DNA from 4 places in the Erwinia pyri genome. Region 3 is predicted to be linked to each of the others. Evidence: predicted binding sites of a transcription regulator. Region 3 holds the regulator's gene; each other region holds the start of a gene.
The links. The regulator CRP, encoded in region 3, controls carbon source genes, mostly activating them, when cyclic AMP is high. The targets are predictions, from matches to a motif close to ATGTGANNNNNNTCACAT.
Positions count from the first base shown of each region.

Region 1: a site for CRP is predicted at 1,480-1,497, ahead of yrbN (protein YrbN). Genes of this name have one in related genera too.
Region 2: a site for CRP is predicted at 2,977-2,994, ahead of Q3V30_RS19265 (YjcB family protein). Genes of this name have one in related genera too.
Region 4: a site for CRP is predicted at 3,698-3,715, ahead of Q3V30_RS14380 (ABC-F family ATPase). Genes of this name have one in related genera too.

Region 1 is NZ_CP132353.1:564,493-569,710, forward strand. It holds gene pnp (polyribonucleotide nucleotidyltransferase) at 1-394, shown strand, start outside; gene nlpI (lipoprotein NlpI) at 515-1,399, shown strand; gene yrbN (protein YrbN) at 1,504-1,560, shown strand; gene Q3V30_RS02720 (DEAD/DEAH family ATP-dependent RNA helicase) at 1,577-3,514, shown strand; gene Q3V30_RS02725 (luciferase-like monooxygenase) at 3,644-4,651, opposite strand; gene Q3V30_RS02730 (U32 family peptidase) at 4,890-5,218, opposite strand, start outside.
Region 2 is NZ_CP132353.1:4,063,464-4,068,681, reverse strand. It holds gene Q3V30_RS19275 (MATE family efflux transporter) at 312-1,568, shown strand; gene Q3V30_RS19270 (ATP-grasp fold amidoligase family protein) at 1,577-2,527, shown strand; gene Q3V30_RS19265 (YjcB family protein) at 2,583-2,864, opposite strand; gene Q3V30_RS19260 (hypothetical protein) at 3,277-3,471, opposite strand; gene dgcN (diguanylate cyclase DgcN/YfiN) at 3,645-4,940, shown strand; gene soxS (superoxide response transcriptional regulator SoxS) at 5,006-5,218, opposite strand, start outside.
Region 3 is NZ_CP132353.1:410,446-415,663, reverse strand. It holds gene Q3V30_RS01885 (hydrolase) at 1-949, shown strand, start outside; gene Q3V30_RS01880 (YheU family protein) at 951-1,169, shown strand; gene Q3V30_RS01875 (phosphoribulokinase) at 1,241-2,110, shown strand; gene Q3V30_RS01870 (OsmC family protein) at 2,148-2,561, opposite strand; gene crp (cAMP-activated global transcriptional regulator CRP) at 2,870-3,502, shown strand; gene Q3V30_RS01860 (YccS/YhfK family putative transporter) at 3,561-5,218, shown strand, end outside.
Region 4 is NZ_CP132353.1:3,050,110-3,055,327, reverse strand. It holds gene Q3V30_RS14390 (efflux transporter outer membrane subunit) at 1-1,543, shown strand, start outside; gene Q3V30_RS14385 (sugar porter family MFS transporter) at 2,150-3,637, shown strand; gene Q3V30_RS14380 (ABC-F family ATPase) at 3,743-5,218, shown strand, end outside.

The DNA.
Region 1 (5,218 bases), 150 kb from region 3:
AGAGACTGGCACCACCATCGAAATCGAAGATGACGGTACCGTTAAAATCGCAGCGACCGACGGTGACAAAGCGAAATATGCTATCCGTCGTATCGAAGAGATTACTGCTGAAATTGAAGTGGGCCGCATTTACAACGGTAAAGTGACCCGCATCGTAGACTTCGGTGCCTTCGTGGCTATCGGCGGCGGTAAAGAAGGTCTGGTCCACATCTCTCAAATCGCTGACAAGCGCGTTGAGAAAGTGACCGATTATCTGCAGATGGGCCAGGAAGTGCCGGTGAAAGTTCTGGAAGTTGATCGTCAGGGCCGTGTACGCCTGAGCATCAAAGAAGCGACCGAGCAGACGGCTGAGCCGGAAGCAGGCGCGGCACCAGTAGCTCCTGAAGCAGAATAATGTCGGACGCTCTCCCTGTGGTCAGGGAGAGCTGTATCATCGCGAGGGTAGGACGACACCTTGTGCACGGCAGGCGGATGAAAGGATTGTCATCCCAATGTTGGTATTTGGGAGTGGGAAATGAAGCCTTTTTTGCGCTGGTGTTTCGTTGCGACAGCTTTAACGCTGGCAGGATGCAGCAACTCGGATTGGCGTAAGAACGAGGTTCTGGCTGTTCCGCTGCAGCCTACGCTGCAACAGGAAGTCATTCTGGCGCGCATGGAACAAATTCTTGCCAGTCGATCCCTTAGCGATGATGAACGCGCACAGCTGTTATATGAGCGCGGAGTGTTGTATGATAGTTTGGGTTTGAGGGCACTGGCGCGGAATGATTTTTCATTAGCGTTATCTGTCAGACCGGATATGCCTGAAGTATTCAATTACTTAGGCATATATTTAACGCAGGCAGGGAACTTTGATGCTGCCTATGAAGCGTTCGATTCTGTACTTGAGCTTGATCCAACTTACAATTATGCGCATTTAAACCGCGGTATCGCACTCTACTACGGTGGAAGGTTTAAATTAGCGCAAGATGATCTGCTGGCGTTTTATCAAGACGATCCTAACGATCCTTTCCGTAGCCTGTGGCTGTATCTCGACGAAAGAGAGATAGACGCCGACAAGGCTAAAGTAGCGCTGAAACAGCGTTATGAAAAAGCGGTCAGAGACCAATGGGGATGGAATATTGTCGAGTTCTACCTGGGAAATATCAGCGAAAGTACGCTGATGGATAGTCTCAAGGCAGACGCAACGGATAACACCTCGCTCGCTGAACATCTCAGTGAAACCAACTTCTATTTAGGTAAACATTACCTAAGTCTGGGGGAGAAGGACGACGCAGAAGCGTTGTTCAAGCTGACGGTTGCAAACAACGTACATAACTTCGTTGAGCACCGATATGCATTGTTGGAGCTGGCGCTACTCGGCCAGACACAAGACGATTTATCAGAATCTGACCAGCAATAGCTGACGAACTTTTATTGCCCTTTTTTCTCGAATGTCATCATCTTAGCGGATGAGGGCTTTCTTGTTCGTCGAAACCACTAATTTGAGCCGGTTCACACTTTTTGATGAAAATGACTGAATGTTTTCACGACGAGTTATGTAGACTGGCCGCCGCAATCTAAGAGGCACGTGTACTACATGACTGATATTGAAACCACTATTGAAACCACTTTTGCTGACCTGGGCCTGAGCGCCGATCTCCTCGAATCACTGAACGGTATGGGCTACGTGAAGCCTTCCCCAATCCAGATGGAGTGTATTCCACACCTGCTGGCGGGCCGTGATGTTCTGGGTATGGCTCAGACAGGAAGCGGAAAAACTGCAGCGTTCTCGCTGCCACTGCTGAACAACATTGATAGCTCCCTGAAAGCACCTCAGATTATGGTGCTGGCACCAACCCGTGAGTTGGCGGTTCAGGTAGGCGAAGCTATAACCGAATTTGCTAAACATATGAAAGGCCTTAACGTGGTCGCCCTTTACGGCGGACAGCGTTATGACGTACAGCTGCGCGCTCTGCGTCAGGGACCACAAGTTGTTGTGGGTACACCTGGTCGTCTGTTGGATCACCTGAAACGCGGCACGTTAGATCTCTCTAACCTGCGCGGCCTGGTGCTGGACGAAGCCGATGAAATGCTGCGTATGGGCTTCATCGAAGACGTTGAAACTATCATGGCGCAGATCCCAGAGGGTCATCAGACCGCACTGTTCTCTGCAACCATGCCAGAAGCGATTCGTCGTATTACCAAACGCTTTATGAAAGATCCGCAGGAAGTGCGTATCCAGTCAAGCATGACTACCCGTCCGGACATCAGCCAGAGCTACTGGACTGCGTTTGGTCGTAAGACTGATGCACTGACTCGCTTCCTGGAAGCGGAAGACTTTGATGCGGCTATCATCTTCGTGCGTACCAAAAACGCCACGCTGGAAGTTGCTGAAGCGCTTGAGCGCAGCGGTTACAACAGCGCCGCGCTGAATGGTGACATGAACCAGGCCCTGCGTGAGCAGACTCTGGAGCGCCTGAAAGATGGTCGTCTGGATATCCTGATTGCTACCGACGTTGCGGCCCGTGGCCTGGACGTTGAGCGCATCAGCCTGGTGGTTAACTTCGACATCCCTATGGATGCGGAGTCTTACGTTCACCGTATCGGCCGTACCGGTCGTGCAGGTCGTGCCGGCCGTGCTCTGCTGTTCGTTGAGAACCGCGAGCGTCGTCTGCTGCGCAACATTGAACGCACCATGAAGCTGACTATTCCAGAAGTTGAACTGCCTAACGCAGCACTGCTGGGTGAGCGTCGTCTGGCTAAGTTCGCGGCTAAAGTACAGCAGCAGCTGGAAAGCAGCGATCTGGAACAGTACCGCGCGCTGCTGAGCAAAATGCAGCCTGCAGAAGATGAGCTGGATATCGAAACGCTGGCCGCCGCTCTGCTGAAAATGGCTCAGGGTGAACGTCCTCTGATCGTTCCTGCTGATGCGCCACAGCGTCCGCGCCGTGAGTTCAAAGAGCGTGATGACCGTCGTGGCGATCGTCCGGACCGCGGTCCGCGTGAACCACGTAGCGAAGCGGCAGGGGATCGTCCTCGTCGTGAGCGTCGTGACGTTGGCGATATGGAAGTTTACCGCATTGAAGTGGGTCGCGATGACGGCGTTGAAGTTCGTCACATCGTGGGCGCGATTGCTAACGAAGGTGATATCAGCAGCCGTTACATCGGTAACATCAAGCTGTTCGGTACACATTCCACCATCGAGCTGCCGAAAGGCATGCCGGGTGACATTCTGACGCATTTCACTCGTACCCGTATTCTGAACAAACCGATGAATATGCAGCTGATTGGCGATGCAGTGCCAAGAAGCAACGAGCGTAGCGGTGGCGGTGAGCGTCGTGCAGCCCCTGGCGGACGTGGTGGCTTTGGTGGCGGTAACCGTGATGGTGCAGCCCGTCCTGAAGGTGGTCGTCGCTTCAGCAACGATCGCAACGGCGGCGGTGAGCGTCGTAGCGGTAGCTTCAGCCGTGACGGTGGCAACAGCCGCGGTCCACGTCCTGAAGGTTCTGCACCCCCACGTCGTCGTGATGCATAATCACTGACGCAATAAAAAACCAGCCTTCGGGCTGGTTTTTTTATGTCTGCTATAAACTGAAATCGGCGTTCTGAGCAGGCAAAAAAGGCGAGCTGGATATCACTCCTGACCGCCCTAACTCACCGGCGTTCAGAGCGACTTATGCGCTTCCATCGCCAGCTCAAAAGAGCGGATGCGGGCTTGCTGATCAAAAATCTGACCATTCACCATGATTTCGTCAGCCTGAGTTTCGCGGATCAGCGAGGTCAGACCCTGACGGACTTTTTCCATATCCCCCACAATCGACATGCTCAGCGCCTGCTGCACGCCATACTGTTCTGAAGGTGACCAGAGGTTATCCATATTTTCGACCGGTGCCGGAAGCGGGCCAGGCCTGCCGCGACGCAGGTTAATAAACTGCTGCTGCATCGAGGTAAACATAAAGCGCGCGTCCCGTTCGCTGTCGGCCGCGACCACATTGACGCAGACCATTGCATGCGGCTTCTCAAGGCGGGCGGATGGCTTGAAGTTTTCACGATAGAGATGCAGCGCCTGGTAGAGCATATCGGGCGCGAAGTGCGAGGCAAAGGCGAAGGGCAGGCCAAGCTGTGCGGAGAGCTGTGCGCTGTAGAGACTGGAGCCCAACAGCCAGACGGGAATTTTTAACCCCAGTCCAGGCACGGGCTGTACCGCAGGCTGATCGCCCTCTTTGGCGTCAAACCACGAGATCATCTCAGCCACGTCTGACGGGAAATTGTCGACATGTCCTCCCATATGACGACGCAGCGCCATCATGGTGCGCTGATCGGAACCCGGCGCGCGGCCCAGCCCCAGATCGATACGGCCAGGATAGAGTGACTCCAGCGTACCGAACTGTTCCGCAATCACCAGCGGAGAGTGGTTAGGCAGCATCACGCCGCCGGAGCCCAGACGCAGAGTGCTGGTGTTAGCCGCCAGATAACCAATCAGCACCGAGGTTGCGGCGCTGGCGATGCCAGTCATGTTGTGGTGTTCAGCCAGCCAGTAACGGTTATAGCCAGACTTCTCTGCCTGCTGCGCGAGGGCGAGGGAGGAGTGAAAAGCGTCACGCGCCGTTGCACCCTGAGGGATTGGGGCCAGATCGAGGACGGAGAGCGGGACATTTTTTTTATCAGACATAATTGCTCACTTATTCGAAGGGCGGGACTAGCGCCGTTGCAAATCTCTATCCTGAACCAATTTTTAGCAGAAGGATTGGCAATTTGCAGCACTTTCCAGCTGATAAAGGCAGCCTGCAAGGGACGCCAATCCCCTGCAAAAATTCAGGACTTGATAAGTTCAGTATACCCTTCGCACCCCATATTTAAACGCCATTTATTTTCAGGGGGAGCGGGCGGACGCCAGGCTCGCGCGGCGATCAGTTCACCAGTTCCAGCCCCGCCACCTGCCACCAGTAGCCGTTGCAATTCTGCCCCGGGGCCAGCGGCAAAGGATGTTTGCCCGTTTCATTTGCCCGGTACGCCTCCAGCATCGTCAGCGTCTCTTTTCCTTCAGGAGAAAGGCGAACAATATCGACCAGTCCCTGCATGGAGATAAGGTCATTCCCCAGGTTATAGCAGTAGCCGCTCATCGTCTGGATACCGTTCAGCACAAACACCTGCTGCTCCTCCTGAGAACGCAGCGCCCGGCCCTGGGGCCAGTTAATACAGCAGGTCTGGCAGTCATCTTTCCCGCGGTTTTCTGCTC
Region 2 (5,218 bases), 870 kb from region 3:
ATGAACAAGACCAGCGAGTAATTCAGAATACTCCAGCATGTAATCGGTAAAATCTGTGCCATGATAATTAGCGCCAAAAGTGGCTTAGGGAAAATCCCTCAAGATTTGCCTCTGAAGAATTTCAAAAAAATTTTCATTGATGAAGATGTGAAAAACGAACGCTTTTGAATAAGCGCGGATTAGGATTAATCCGTTTTATAAATTTTAGGTCCACTTTAATCGCCAGGATTTTTGAGCGTATTACTTTTTCGTTTTCAACATGGATGTCCGAGTTATTGCAACAAGTGATTAGTTTTACAAAGGATGCTTCGATGAAACACAGCGCTATGTCAAACGCCATCTGGATGATGTCGGAAAAGGTTGTTTCCGTATTCGGTGTGATATTTGTCACATCCTATGTCGCAAAATCCTTTGGGCCTTCGATATTCGGGCAAATAGCATTTTCTGCTTCACTTTTTTCAATTGTTCAGACTATTGCCATTTTCGGTACTGAAACCATTCTGTTTAAAAGTATCAGCAAAAGTGCGGCTAAAGGAATACGGCTGATGGCGGTTGCCAAACAGCTGCGAATGGCCCTGTTGTTACTGCTCTCCGTGCCGGTATTAATTTATGTCTGGCTGGAAATGCGGGAAAACTTTCTGGTTTTCGCTATCGCATCGTTTCTCTCTGCGATGTTTGTTACCCAGGATATTTTCAGCGTATATAACAACGCCCGGCTGGAATCACGGATGAATACGGTTGCCAATGCCACCGGTATGCTCATTAGTTTTGCTATCAGTTTTCTGGTGGCGTGGTTCAAGCTGAGCCCTCTGCTGCTTTCATTCTCTATAGTGGCCGTCACGCTGGTGCCTTACGTTATCAAGCGTAGCCGCTTCTATCAGGCGAACAGCATCAGCCCACCGCCTAAACGCAGGCACAGAAGCTATCTGCGCTATCTGCTGCATGCGGGCTTACCGCTGGCTATATCCAGCGTGTTCATTTCGATTCAGGTGAAGCTGGCGCAGTTTTTCCTGGTAGGCGTGGGGTCAGCGCACGACCTGGGGCTCTTTACCGCCGCCAATACGATTTCTGCCTCGTGGATCTTTATTCCGGTGGCAATTATTACATCCTGTTTTTCTGAGATCTTCAGGGAGCGCGCGGATGTGGCAGTGAAACTGGCCGCAAGGCTGAATGGCTATGTTATGGCAGTATCATTTTTGATGCTTCTTGTCGTCGCGCTGTTTGGCGAAAAGATCATCACTACCCTTTATGGGCATGACTACACACAATCGGGAAACCTCGTTACGTTATTGTCGTTAGCAACCTGCTTTTCGGCAATGGGAACAGTAGCTTATCGCTATATGGTGAAAGAAGGTGGTTTTAATTATCTGCTGGTTAAGATTGTTTTACTGGTGGTAATTAGCGTAGTGACCAACTGGTTCTTCATCCGTTTCTGGGGATTAACAGGAGCTGCCTGGAGCGTACTGGTAACAGAACTGCTCTCCCTGACGGTAATGAATTATCTCTTTAAGAATGGCGTCATTCTTAAAATACAGCTTTCCTCACTCAACTACAAAACCTACAAATGAGGTAAAAAATGTTAAAACTCAAAGCAGAATTGAGAAAAGGCGTCTTATACCTGCTCAAAAAAATGCCTTGGTCCTATCAGGACAGAATTCATTATTTTCATAAATTTAAGCGGTTACCTAACATACACCAGCCAAAATTATTTAATGAGAAAATTCTGTATAGAAAATTTGTCACCGGCGACTATGTTCGATATGGGAACCTTTCGGATAAAATTCTGGTGCGCGACTACATAGCAAAAACAATTGGTGAAGAATATTTAATTCCCATGCTGCATGAAACGGCAGATCCGAAAACGCTGCTTGGGCTTAAATCTCTTAAAAATACCGTTATTAAGCCAAATCACGGTTCTGGTATGGTAGAAATACTGCTGGAAGAGCCAGATTGTATTCAGAAACAGCTGTTAGTTAAACGCTGTGAAGAGTGGCTGAGCCGCGATTTCTCACACCATTCCCGTGAGATCCATTATCGCTATATTAAGCCGCGCATCGTGGTGGAAGAGTATGTGGGCGACGGTAAACTTGCCGCCGTGGATTATAAATTCCACATGTTTAACAAGAAAGATGGCAATTTTGAGTATGTTCTGCAGATTATCTATAACCGCTGCGGTAATGCGCCACTCTCTATGAACTTCTACGTAAACAGCTTGCAGCAGTGCTTCTACAAAATTCGTGATACGGGGCTGGATATCAGCGGTGACAGAGAAACGCTGGAAAAGGCGCTGGCGCTCAGTAAGAAGCTGGCAAGTGATTTTGACTATGTACGGGTAGACTGGTACATCAGTGAAGGACAGATCTACTTTGGTGAGCTTACCTTTACCCCGGGTGCTGGCCTGGTAACGGGACTGGATATGGGTCTGGATAAAATGATGGGTGATATGTGGCTACAGGAGAAGAAGGCGGCAAATCTGCCCGCGACTTCTGACGTAACGCCGCTGCCGGTCGCGCTTAAAAAGATCTGAATGACCCGATCGGACTAACGAGCCGTTTCTCTATGAGAAAGCGGCTCGCTTGTTTTCAGGGCATAGGATAATCAGTAGGGGTGTGGCTCATGACGTCGATGAACACATCTTTTGTGATGTGCCAGAAGTTGTGCAGGTTTTCCATACTCAACGTGATGCCTAACAGCCCTGTAACGAACCAGCATGACATGCCGATCCCTACACCAGTAAAAATGAAGGCGATGCCGTTGCGGCTGGTTTTACGGCACTTCACGTTAAAGGTGCTGGCGAAAAACATCATTACTGCACTCACCAGTTCCCATCTCATCAATACCAGGCTAGCGGTTAAGGTACCCATATCTGTTCATACTCCAGGTAAGACTGCCCTGACAAAAGGCCAAGTCATCACCAGTTCAGCCGAAAAGTTGCCAGGTTGCTTTTCATCTGAGCAGACACAAAGGGTCATAGAAGTGTGACGACCGTCACATTATATCACTCGATTTTAAAATTTGAACAAAATTCAGCCCTGGTATGGTAGTTTTTTGCGGGCGTGATAAATAAGCTTTTATTTCCTGAGGTTTACATAATTATTCCAAAAATGGCGAATAGTGGGCTTATTGCTGCAGCACTACTTCCGAACAGCGCTTGTCAATTTGTTGCGTCGCCATAAAAGAGATGATGTCGTTATTAAGAGGGTTATTAGCGGAATCGGCGAGAAAATTATTTTTGAGACGCGAAATGAAAATTAATTCCGTTAAGAGCGCATTTAACTATTTATTTTTTAATCTGCTTTGTTTGCACGTGCTTACCCAAGGTTGATGATATAACCCGTCATTCACTCCAGAGCTTAATTGCGTAACGTTTTTAGCTTCTTCTATTTCAGACTTAAACCAAATTTTCTCTTTGGGATGAATCCGACCTGTTAAAAGTTGTGCAACCTGCCCCTGGGCTGTAGGCTTTTTCATACTCAAAATCCTTACCTCCTATCCCTGTTATTTTACGGGACGGGCAGGCTTTGCCTGAAAATTAGCTCGCTGAATAACGGCTTAGTAGTCAGCATCGGGCAATAAAACCAGAAAGGAGCCTTTGTGTTTTTTACTCAACGCTCATTCACCGCCATACAGGTGAGGGAGGATGCATGTCTGACTATTCTGAACAGGCTGTAGGGAAGGGCAAAAAGCCGTTGCCGACGCTGCGCAAATCCCTGCAACGGATTTATCTGGCGATCATTGTCGTGTCGCTGATGTTCAGCGGCATCTCGCTGTCGGTGCTGTCGCTGTTTGCGTTGCGCAGCTATGCAGAAAATAACCTTCAGCTGGTCGCCACCACGCTGGGCTACAGCCTGGAACCGGCGGTGTTAGCGGGCGACGCTGCCACAGCCAGCGATATTGTCCGGCAAATTGGTGCGACAGCAGAGTTCGGCCACGCCAGGGTTCTTGATGCCAGTAAGAGGGTACTGGTCAGCTGGCCCGCTTCCGGCACCCGTCACGCCGAAGGCGTGGGAGATCTGGTGACGCACTGGCTTTTCCCGCAGCCGGTCAGCGTGCCCATTATGCATGCCCGACAGCAGATTGGCGAAGTGTGGCTGACTGGTGACGCCAGCCGGGTGATGCGCTACCTCAGTCAGGCGCTGAAATGGCTGAGCGGCAGCCTGCTGATTACCGCAATTCTTGCGTTCTGGCTCTCAAACAGGATGCACGCCGGGATCCTGAGCGGCCTGCTGAACATTGCCTCTGTGGCTCACGATGTCCGGATACGACGCGCCTTCTCAATGCGGGTGCCTTCTTCCTCTATTGCAGAGCTGAATAAGCTGAGCGGAGATTTCAACAGCCTGCTGGATGAGCTTAGTGAGTGGCAGCATCATCTGCAGCGTGAAAATGATTCGCTGGCGCATCAGGTGTTGCATGATGCGCTGACCGGCTTACCCAACCGCATGGCTTTTGAACTGCAGCTGAAAAAGCTGCGTAGCGATCCTCTGCAGAGGAAGAAACTGGCGGTACTGTTTATCGATGGCGATCGTTTTAAAGAGGTGAACGATACCTATGGCCATGCCGCCGGCGATAACGTACTGGCAGAAACCGCGCAACGCCTGCGCAATAAGCTGCGCAAAGAAGATATGGTAGCCCGCCTGGGAGGCGATGAGTTCGCCGTATTACTGACCGGAATCGAAAGCGGCGCCCAGGCGGCCAGGGTGGCGGAAAATATCATAGAGGCGATGCGGCAGCCGATTCGGCTGGGGAACGGCGAAACGGTATCGCAATCCCTGAGTATTGGCGTGGCGCTGGCCAGAGATCATGCGTCCGGGGAGGCGTTGCTGGCGACGGCGGATGCGGCGATGTACCACATCAAAGAGCTGGGCGGCGGCTGGTATTTCTCCCCCTCATTTTGGGGCCAGGATCCGCAGGCCGCGCCACAGATCCGCCATCGGGCCTGAACGGTTGCAGCGCTAATGCCAGGGCAACGCCCCTCTTTGTGCAGAAAGGGCGCGGCTGGCACTCGTCAGCTGCAGGCAGGGGTGACAGTTTTATCGACCACGCTGGCACAGGGGTGCGTAGCAAAATCGCTGCAGTCGAAGCGATAGCCAGAAGGGCGGATCAGCGACTGGCGACGCATCATGTGGCGGTAAGCCGTTGGGGTCTGCGAAAACTGACGGCGAAACACGCGAGAGAAGGTCTGTTGTGAGTCGTAACCATACTGCATGGCGATATCAAA
Region 3 (5,218 bases):
CGGCATGAGCAACGCGCATCTGCAAACAATTTTGCCGCGGCTGGTTCGCCGCCACATGCTGTTCACGCCTCACTGGCAGAGACTCACCCTGCCGGACACCGATTTTGTCGATCTCGCCTGGAGCGAAGATCCGGCCTGCGCCCGACACAAACCACGAGTGGTACTGTTTCATGGTCTGGAAGGCAGCGTTCATAGTCCCTATGCGCACGGGCTGCTTCAGGTCTGCAAGGAGCGTGGCTGGCTGGGCGTAGTGATGCATTTTCGCGGCTGTAGCGGCGAACCCAACCGCCTGCAACGCATCTATCACTCCGGCGAAACCAGCGATGCCAGCTATTTTCTCCACTGGCTGCGTGAGGAGTGGGGTAGTGTCCCTACTGCTGCCGTCGGTTTCTCCCTCGGCGGCAACATGCTGGCCTGTCTGATGGGCGAACAGGGATCGGCCTGCACGCTGGAGGCGGGCGTGGTGGTCTCTGCCCCGTTAATGCTGGAACCCTGCAGCCTGAAGCTGGAACAGGGGGTTTCCCGCTTCTATCAGCGTTATCTGCTCTCGCTTCTTAAACAGAACGCGGAGCGCAAGCTGCTCGCCTGGCCGGGCACGCTGCCCATTGAGCTGCCAGAACTCAGGGCACTGAAAAAATTGCGCGACTTTGATGATGTTATTACCGCCCGGGCGCACGGTTTTCTGGACGCCACCGACTATTATCGTCGCTGCAGCGCCATGCCTTTGCTGCCCAAAGTGGAGAAACCGTTACTGATCATCCATGCTAAAGACGATCCCTTTATGACCCATGAGGTGATCCCCGCCGCCCATTTGCTGCCTTCCGCTGTCACCTACCAGCTGACAGAGTATGGCGGCCACGTGGGTTTTGTCGGCGGCACCCTGCGCAAGCCCCAGATGTGGCTTGAACAACGCATTCCGCAATGGCTTTCAACCTGGCTGGACAACTAACGTGATAATTCCCTGGAAAGAGCTCGACAATGACACCCTGGACAACCTGATTGAATCTTTTGTCCTGCGAGAAGGTACCGACTACGGCGAGCAGGAACGCTCGCTGGAACAGAAGGTTAAAGACGTTCGCCGCCAGTTAACCAGCGGCGAAGCGGTACTGGTCTGGTCCGAGCTGCATGAGACGGTCAATATCATGCCGCGTGGTCAGGTGACGGGTTAACGGGCAGAGATGACATCCACGCCTGAAACATGGTACCAATGCGAGGCGACTTTTCTCAGGGAGGTATATGCATGTCAGCCAAACATCCGGTGATTGCCGTAACGGGATCCAGCGGGGCGGGAACCACCACCACCAGCCTGGCCTTCAGAAAGATTTTCCAGCAGCTTGGCCTGCATGCCGCCGAAGTGGAAGGGGACAGCTTTCACCGCTATACCCGCCCTGAGATGGACATGGCGATCCGCAAGGCACGGGATATGGGCCGCCATATCAGCTATTTTGGCCCGGAAGCCAACGACTTTGCGCTGCTGGAACTCACCTTTACCGAGTATGGCCGCACCGGCAGCGGTAAATCCCGCAAGTATCTGCATACCTATGATGAAGCGGTGCCGTGGAATCAGGTGCCGGGCACCTTTACGCCGTGGCAGCCGCTGCCCGAACCGACCGACGTGCTGTTTTATGAAGGGCTGCACGGCGGCGTGGTAACCCCGCAGAATAACGTGGCCGCGCATGTCGATCTGCTGGTCGGCGTAGTGCCTATCGTTAACCTGGAGTGGATCCAGAAGCTGGTGCGTGACACCAGCGAACGCGGCCATTCGCGTGAAGCAGTGATGGATTCAGTGGTGCGCTCAATGGAGGATTACATCAACTTCATTACGCCGCAGTTTTCACGCACGCACATTAACTTCCAGCGCGTGCCGACGGTGGATACCTCTAACCCTTTTGCGGCCCGGGCTATCCCTTCGCTGGATGAAAGCTTTGTGGTGATCCACTTCCAGGCGCTGGAAGATATCGACTTCCCCTACCTGCTGTCGATGCTGCAGGGATCGTTTATTTCGCATATCAATACGCTGGTGGTGCCGGGCGGGAAAATGGGGCTGGCCATGGAGCTGATTATGGGGCCGTTGGTTAAACGGCTGATTCAGGGCAAGAAAATTGAGTAACGCCCGGTAAACAGGCGTTACTCCTACGCTCAGCGAACTACTTTTCCTCTAATTCGATCACTTCGTAGCTGTGGGTCATATTGACCCCTTTACCCAGCATCAGCGCCACAGAGCAGTACTTCTCGGCAGAGAGATCCACGGCGCGCGATACGGCTTTGTCACCCAGCCCGACGCCGCTGACGATAAAGTGCAGATTAATATGGGTAAAGAGGCGGGGAGCCTCTTCACGCCGCTCTGAGGTGAGCTTCACCTCGCAATCCTTTACGTTATGGCGGCCCTTCTGCAGAATCGAGACCACGTCGATGGCGCTGCATCCGCCCGCGGCCATCAACACCATTTCCATCGGGCTTGGCGCTTTATCCCCGGAGTTTCCATCCATCAATACCTGATGTCCTGATGAGGATTCTCCCAAAAACGTTAACCCTTCAACCCACTTGACCCGAGCCTGCATAACAAATTCCTCTAATTCATTTAGTTAACTTCAGATTACGCTTTAGCCTGAAAAACGGCAATGCGGCAGTTTTCCCACTATGCTGAAGCGAGACAACAGAAGACACTCGTTGAAAGCTGTGCTACAAACAAAGCTGTAATATTTTCGTCAGTACTCTACAAGCACGACGAAACGGGACAACATAACGAGCCAGGCTTTTCACAGAGGCCCGAATACATTTCCTGATGGGAAACGCTTGATTATTTCAACGCCTGACAGGGAACTCTGCCCCTGTATTTAGGCACGATGACAACAGAGGATAACAGCGAATGGTTCTCGGCAAACCGCAAACAGACCCGACACTTGAATGGTTCCTGTCACATTGCCATATTCATAAGTATCCATCCAAGAGCACGCTGATTCATCAGGGTGAAAAGGCAGAAACCCTCTACTACATCGTCAAAGGCGCAGTAGCGGTGCTTATCAAGGATGAAGAAGGCAAAGAGATGATCCTCTCTTACCTCAACCAGGGTGACTTCATTGGCGAACTTGGCCTGTTTGAAGAAGGTCAGGAGCGTAGCGCGTGGGTACGTGCGAAAACAGCCTGTGAAGTGGCTGAAATCTCCTATAAAAAATTCCGTCAGCTTATTCAGGTCAATCCTGACATCCTGATGCGCCTCTCGGCACAGATGGCCAGTCGTCTTCAGGTTACCTCAGAGAAAGTGGGCAATTTAGCTTTCCTTGATGTGACAGGTCGCATTGCGCAAACTCTGCTGAATCTGGCGAAGCAACCCGACGCTATGACGCACCCGGACGGGATGCAGATCAAAATCACCCGTCAGGAAATTGGGCAGATTGTTGGCTGCTCACGCGAAACGGTAGGCCGTATTCTGAAAATGCTGGAAGATCAAAACCTGATCTCGGCACACGGTAAAACCATCGTTGTCTATGGCACACGCTGATCGGCTCTGATCCACGGCGCAACAGCCTCTGTTGCGCCTTTTTATTTGGTACGGAGTGATGTGGCGTCGACTGATCTATCACCCTGAAGTGAACTACGCGCTGCGCCAGACGCTGGTGCTCTGCTTACCGGTGGCTGTCGGCTGGCTGCTGGGTGACCTGCAACGGGGCCTGCTCTTCTCTTTAGTGCCTGCCTGTTGCAACATCGCCGGTCTTGATACTCCCCACAAACGTTTCTTCAAGCGCCTGCTCATCGGCGGAACGCTGTTCGCTTTCAGCAGTTTTCTGATCCAGTATCTGGGCGGAAAGGCGGTGCCTTTACCCCTCATCCTGTTCACCATGACGATGCTGCTGGGCATCACCGGCGAGATCAGCCCGCTGCATGGCCGGCTGCTGCCCGGCTCGCTGATCGCCGCTATTTTTACCCTCAGCCTGGCTGGCCGGATGCCAATATGGGAACCGCCAATGCTCTACGTGCTGGGCACCATCTGGTACGGCGTCTTTAACTGGTTCTGGTTCTGGCTGTGGAAAGAGCAGCCGATGCGGGAAACGCTCAGCCTGCTCTACCGCGAGCTGGCGGGCTACTGCGAAGCCAAATACACCCTGCTGACCAGGCTGACGGATCCGGAAAAGGCGCTGCCGCCGCTGCTGGCCCGGCAACAGAAAGCGGTCGATCTGATCACTACCTGCTACCAGCAGATGCATATGCTCTCCGCCACCCGCTACAACCATCACAAACGCCTGACCCGGGCGTTCCAGGTAGCGCTGGATCTGCAGGAGCATATTTCGGTCAGCCTGCATCAGCCTGAAGAGGTGCAAAAGCTGGTAGAGCAGAGCCATGCTGAAGCGGTAATCCGCTGGAATGCGCAGACCATCGCCGCCCGGCTTCGCGTACTGGCTGACGATATTCTCTATCACAAGCTGCCTGAACGCTTCACGATGGATAAACAGCTACAGGCGCTGGAGAAGATCTCCCGACAGCACCCGGACAATCCGGTGGGCACCTTTTGTTATTATCATTTCAGCCGCATCGGCCGGGTTTTACGTACCCAGAGGCCGTTGTATCAGCGGGATTTGATGGCGGACCGCCAGCGCCGTCAGCCACTGTTACCTGCTATCAGAAGCTATCTGTCGCTGAAATCCGCCGCGCTGCGCACCGCCTCGCGCTTTGCAGTGATGCTGACTTTTGCCAGCTCGCTGGCGCTGTTCTTTAATTTGCCCAAGCCTTACTGGATCCTGATGACGGTGATGTTTGTCAGCCAGAACGGCTACAGCGCCACCCGCGTGCGGATCCAGCACCGTGCGCTTGGCACGCTGGCGGGACTGATTATCGCCGCCATCACGCTGCGTCTTCAGGCGCCGGAATCTGTGGTGCTGTTGGTGATGCTGGCGATTACGCTTATCAGCTATCTGTTTATCCGCAAATTCTATGGCTTTGCGATGATTGGTTTCACGGTAACCGCGGTCTGGTCTCTTCAGCTGCTGTCGCTTAACGGCGCGGACTTCCTGCTGCCCCGCCTGCTGGATACGCTGATGGGCTGCCTGATCGCTTTCGGCGGCATGATCTGGCTCTGGCCACAGTGGCAAAGCGGCCTGCTGCGGCAGAATGCGCACGATGCGCTTGAAACCTACCAGGATGCGCTGCAGATGCTGCTGGGCAATGAGCAGGATCCGGTGAAGCTGGCTTATCAGCGTATGCGGGTGAATCAGGCGCATAA
Region 4 (5,218 bases), 1.9 Mb from region 3:
CCCTCTTTTCCTGCGTTCGCGGCTTAGCGTGGTGCTGACCGCGCTGGCGCTGTCGGCCTGCTCCGTCGGGCCTGATTATCAGGCGCCAAAGCCTGTGATGCCGGGATCGTTTAACAATATTCAATCCGGCAGCGGTTCCAATCCTCAGGCGACGGTGACCAACCCGAGCTGGTGGAAATCATTTAACGATCCTCAGCTGGACAGCCTGATCGATCGCGCCATTGCCGGAAACCTGAGCCTGCAGCAGGCTGTGCTGCGCATTGCCGGTTCACGTCAGCAACTGAATCAGGCGCGCGGTGCCTGGCTACCCTCGGTTAACGGCAATCTTTCTGCTCAACGCCAACAGTTGGGGATCAAAGGCGAGCTGGAGTCCAACGGCGTCTATAACCAGGCAAATCAGGTAGACCCGGAGATCAGCTCCGCGCTGAACGAACTGACGCAGCCCGTTGCGCTCTATCAGGGCAGTTTTGATGCCTCCTGGGAGCTGGATTTATGGGGCAAAGTGCGTCGCCAGGTTGAGATGGCCGACGCGCGGCAGCAGGAGTCGGTAGAGAGCCGCAACGATGCGCTGGTTTCGCTTGAGGCGGAAGTCGCCAGGACCTATCTGCAGCTTCGCGGCGCGCAATCCGTCAGCCAGACGGTGCAAACGCAGATTGAGGTCGCACAGCAGACGCTGGATTTGACCCAGAGCCAGCAGCGCAATGGCCTGGCTCCACAGATGAATGTGGAGAATGCTCGTGCTCAGCTCCATTCACTGCGCGCACAGCTACCGCAATATGAGTCGCAAATTCATCAGGCGCTGAATGGCCTGGCCGTGCTGACGGGCAAACCGCCCGGCGCGCTGGATAGTGAGCTGATGGCGAACAAAGCGTTGCCGCCATTGCCTGAGGTGGTGCCGGTCGGGCTGCCTTCCACGCTGGCGAGGCGCAGACCGGATGTCCGCCAGGCGGAAGCCCAGCTGCACGCCGCTACCGCCAGCATCGGCGTCTCGGTAGCGCAGCTCTTCCCGGACCTTTCCCTCACCGGCCAGTTCGGCATGCGCAATACCGACGTCAGCTATCTTGATAACTGGAGCAGCCATTTCTACAGCTTCGGTCCTTCAGTCTCCATCCCGATTTTCCAGGGCGGCCGGCTGGTTTCCAGCGTTAAGCTGGCCAGGGCCGAGCAGGCCAGCGCCGCTCTGGGCTATCGCCAGACCGTGCTGACGGCTCTGCAGGATGTGGAGAACGCACTGGTCAGCTATCGCACCGATCAGCAACGGGTTGAGGGGCTGGATCAAACCGCGGAGGCGCTGCAGAACGCCTTTACGCTGGCGAACGACAGCTACAGACAGGGACTCTCTTCGTTTATTGATGCGCTGGATGCGCAGCGACAGCTGGCACAGGCGAAGCAGCAGGCAGCCCAGGCAAGGGTGCAAAGCAGCCTGGACCTGGTGGCGCTCTACAAGGCGCTGGGCGGCGGCTGGGAACTCTATCAAAACGTGCAGATGCCGGACTATTCGGTGTTTGGACCTGCTGAACAGGCGGATAAGCCGATTCAGTAGTAAACGACTGCTACTCGCGTTCATGCTGTGCAGGGATCGTCAGGCCATAAAAGAAAATAGTTTATGGTCTGGCGATACCCTTCTTACACTTTTCCTGACTCCTGACTCCTGACTCCTGACTCCTGACTCCTGACTCCTGACTCCTGACTCCTGACTCCTGACTCCTGACTCCTGACTCCTGACTCCTGTTTTCCACTTCCGCAGCCCCGTGGCCGGTATGGTTTTAATGACACATATTGCGGGCGGTGGCAGCGTAACCCATTTATTTTTTAAATCAGTGGCCCACGCAGCGAGCAGGCGGAGAAAGGAGAGGTCAGCGCGTCAGCAAACTGAAACGTATTTTCTAAATGTGAATGGATAAAATTTAAACAGTTTCATTCCCGCACATGACTCCTGGCTCCTGACAAGGTTTACAGCTCATATATGCGCTACTGGTCACAGAACGGCCGGTGAGATGCGCGCCAGGTCTCAAAATTTAATTTTCATTGTTAATTAAAATGAAAAAAATAAACTAAATTGTTTGCCATACCAGTTGAGTGTTACGGCATCGTAACTTCTCTGACCCGTTCCTTTCCACCCGGTAAGAATAAGAGGTAGAAAACCACCATGGCAAAAGAACAGTACATTAGCCCCAGTCGGGCCTCTGGCCCCAACAGTGAGACCCCAACCGAACCCTTTGTAAAAGTCATCGCCGTTATCGCCACGCTGGGCGGCCTGCTGTTTGGTTATGACACCGGGGTAATTTCCGGTGCGCTGCTGTTTATGGGGAATGAGCTGCATTTAACGCCGTTCACCACCGGCCTGGTCACCAGCTCTCTGCTGTTTGGCGCAGCGTTTGGCGCGCTCTTCGCTGGTCATTTCGCTGCTGCTGCCGGGCGCAGGAAAATCATCATTATCCTTGCGGTGATCTTCGCCGCCGGGGCGTTAGGAACTTCACTGGCACCGGATGTGCACTGGATGATTTTCTTCCGCCTGGTACTGGGCGTTGCCGTGGGTGGCGCCGCTGCCACGGTGCCGGTCTATATTGCGGAAATTGCCCCGGCCAATAAACGCGGACAGCTGGTAACGCTGCAGGAATTAATGATCGTTTCCGGCCAGATGCTGGCTTATATCTCCAACGCCGGGTTTAACGCGGCGTGGGGCGGCGAAAGCACCTGGCGCTGGATGCTGGCCATCGCCACTATTCCTGCCGTAGCGCTCTGGTTCGGCATGATGTTTATGCCCGATACGCCACGCTGGTATGCGATGAAAGGACGGCTGGCTGAGGCGCGTAAAGTGCTGGAACGCACGCGCGCCAAAGGCGACGTGGAGTGGGAGATGACCGAAATTGAGGAGACGCTCACGGAAGATGAAAACAGAGCGCCGCCCAGCCTGCGTGAGCTGAAAAAGCCCTGGCTGTTTAAGCTGTTCCTGATTGGTGTGGGCGTGGCGGTCATTCAGCAACTCTCCGGCGTTAACACCATTATGTATTACGCTCCCACTATGCTGAAGGCCGTGGGGATGAGTACCGATGCGGCGCTGTTCGCTACTATCGCTAACGGCGCTATCTCGGTACTGATGACTTTTGTGGGTATCTGGCTGCTGGGGAAAATTGGGCGTCGCACGATGACCATGATCGGCCAGTTCGGCTGTACCGCCTGCCTGCTGTTTATCGGCGCCGTAAGCTACCTGATGCCGGAAACGATTAACGGTGAAGTTGACGTCTTCCGTGGCTACCTGGTGCTGCTGGGTATGCTGATGTTTCTGAGCTTCCAGCAGGGCGCGCTCTCTCCTGTTACCTGGCTGCTGCTGTCAGAAATCTTCCCGACGCGCCTGCGCGGCATCTTTATGGGCGGTGCCGTTTTCGCCATGTGGATCGCCAACTTCCTTATTTCACTCGCCTTCCCGGTGCTTCTGGCGACGGTGGGGCTGTCAGGTGCCTTCTTTATCTTCGCCTTTGTCGGGCTTTTCGGGGCGGTCTTCGTGATCAAATGCGTACCGGAAACCCGTAACCGCAGCCTGGAACAGATTGAACATTACCTGCACGACTGGCTGAGCGATGATGTGGAAACCCGGCCGATGCCGGCGCCAAAACGTGAGCTGGAAAGCCATTAACGAAAACTAACCATGCTCTGCGGGGTGGCGGTGTATTCGCCGCCCCTTTTTTTTGGCATAATGCGCGCTGGTTCACATTCTCCATCGCAAACGAAAGGCAATCCTGTGCTAGTTTCCAGCAACGTCACCATGCAGTTTGGCAGTAAGCCGCTGTTCGAAAACATCTCTGTCAAATTTGGCGGCGGTAACCGCTATGGCCTGATCGGTGCCAACGGTAGCGGCAAGTCCACCTTTATGAAAATTCTGGGCGGGGATTTGGTTCCTTCTGGCGGCAACGTGTCGCTCGATCCTAACGAGCGTATCGGTAAGCTGCGTCAGGATCAGTTCGCCTTTGAACAATATACCGTGCTGGATACGGTGATCATGGGCCACGGCGAGCTGTGGGAAGTGAAAGAGGAGCGTGACCGCATCTACTCGCTGCCAGAAATGACCGAGGAAGATGGATACAAAGTCGCTGACCTGGAAGTCAAATATGGCGAAATGGACGGTTACACCGCAGAAGCGCGCGCGGGCGAACTGCTGTTAGGCGTGGGCATTCCGCTGGAGCAGCATTACGGCCCGATGAGCGAAGTCGCACCAGGCTGGAAACTGCGCGTGCTGTTGGCACAGGCGCTCTTCTCTAATCCGGAAATCCTGCTGCTCGACGAACCTACGAACAACCTGGACATCGATACTATTCGCTGGCTGGAGCAGGTGCTGAACGAGCGTAACAGCACCATGATCATTATTTCGCATGACCGCCACTTCCTGAACATGGTCTGTACTCACATGGCGGATCTGGACTACGGTGAACTGCGCGTTTATCCGGGCAACTACGACGAATATATGACCGCAGCGACACAGTCGCGTGAGCGTCTGCTCTCTGATAACGCCAAGAAAAAAGCGCAGATCAACGAACTGCAGTCGTTTGTCAGCCGCTTCAGCGCCAACGCCTCTAAATCGCGCCAGGCAACTTCCCGTGCCAAGCAGATCGATAAAATCAAGCTTGAGGAGGTTAAAGCCTCCAGCCGTCAGAACCCGTTTATCCGTTTTGATCAGGATAAAAAGCTGTTCCGTAACGCCCTGCAGCTGGAGTCGCTGACCAAAGGCTTCGACCAGGGGCCGCTGTTTAAAAACGTCAACCTGCTGCTGGAAGTGGGCGAGAAGCTGGCTATCCTCGGACCCAACGGTATCGGTAAAACCACGCTGCTGAAAACGCTGGTAGGAGAACTGCAGCCGGATGCGGGTGAAGTGAAATGGTCTGAAAATGCGCAGATTGGCTACTACGCGCAGGATCACGCCCACGACTTCGCCGATGACCTGAGCGTGTTCGACTGGATGAGCCAGTGGAAGCAGGAGAGCGATGACGAGCAGGCCGTGCGCGGTATCCTGGGTCGATTACTCTTCAGCCAGGATGATATCAAGAAGCCCGCTAAAGTGCTCTCCGGAGGCGAAAAGGGCCGCATGCTGTTTGGTAAGCTGATGATGCAAAAACCGAACGTGCTGATCATGGATGAACCGACCAACCACCTTGATATGGAATCCATTGAAGCGATCAATATGGCGCTGGAGATGTATGAAGGGACGCTGGTATTTGTTTCC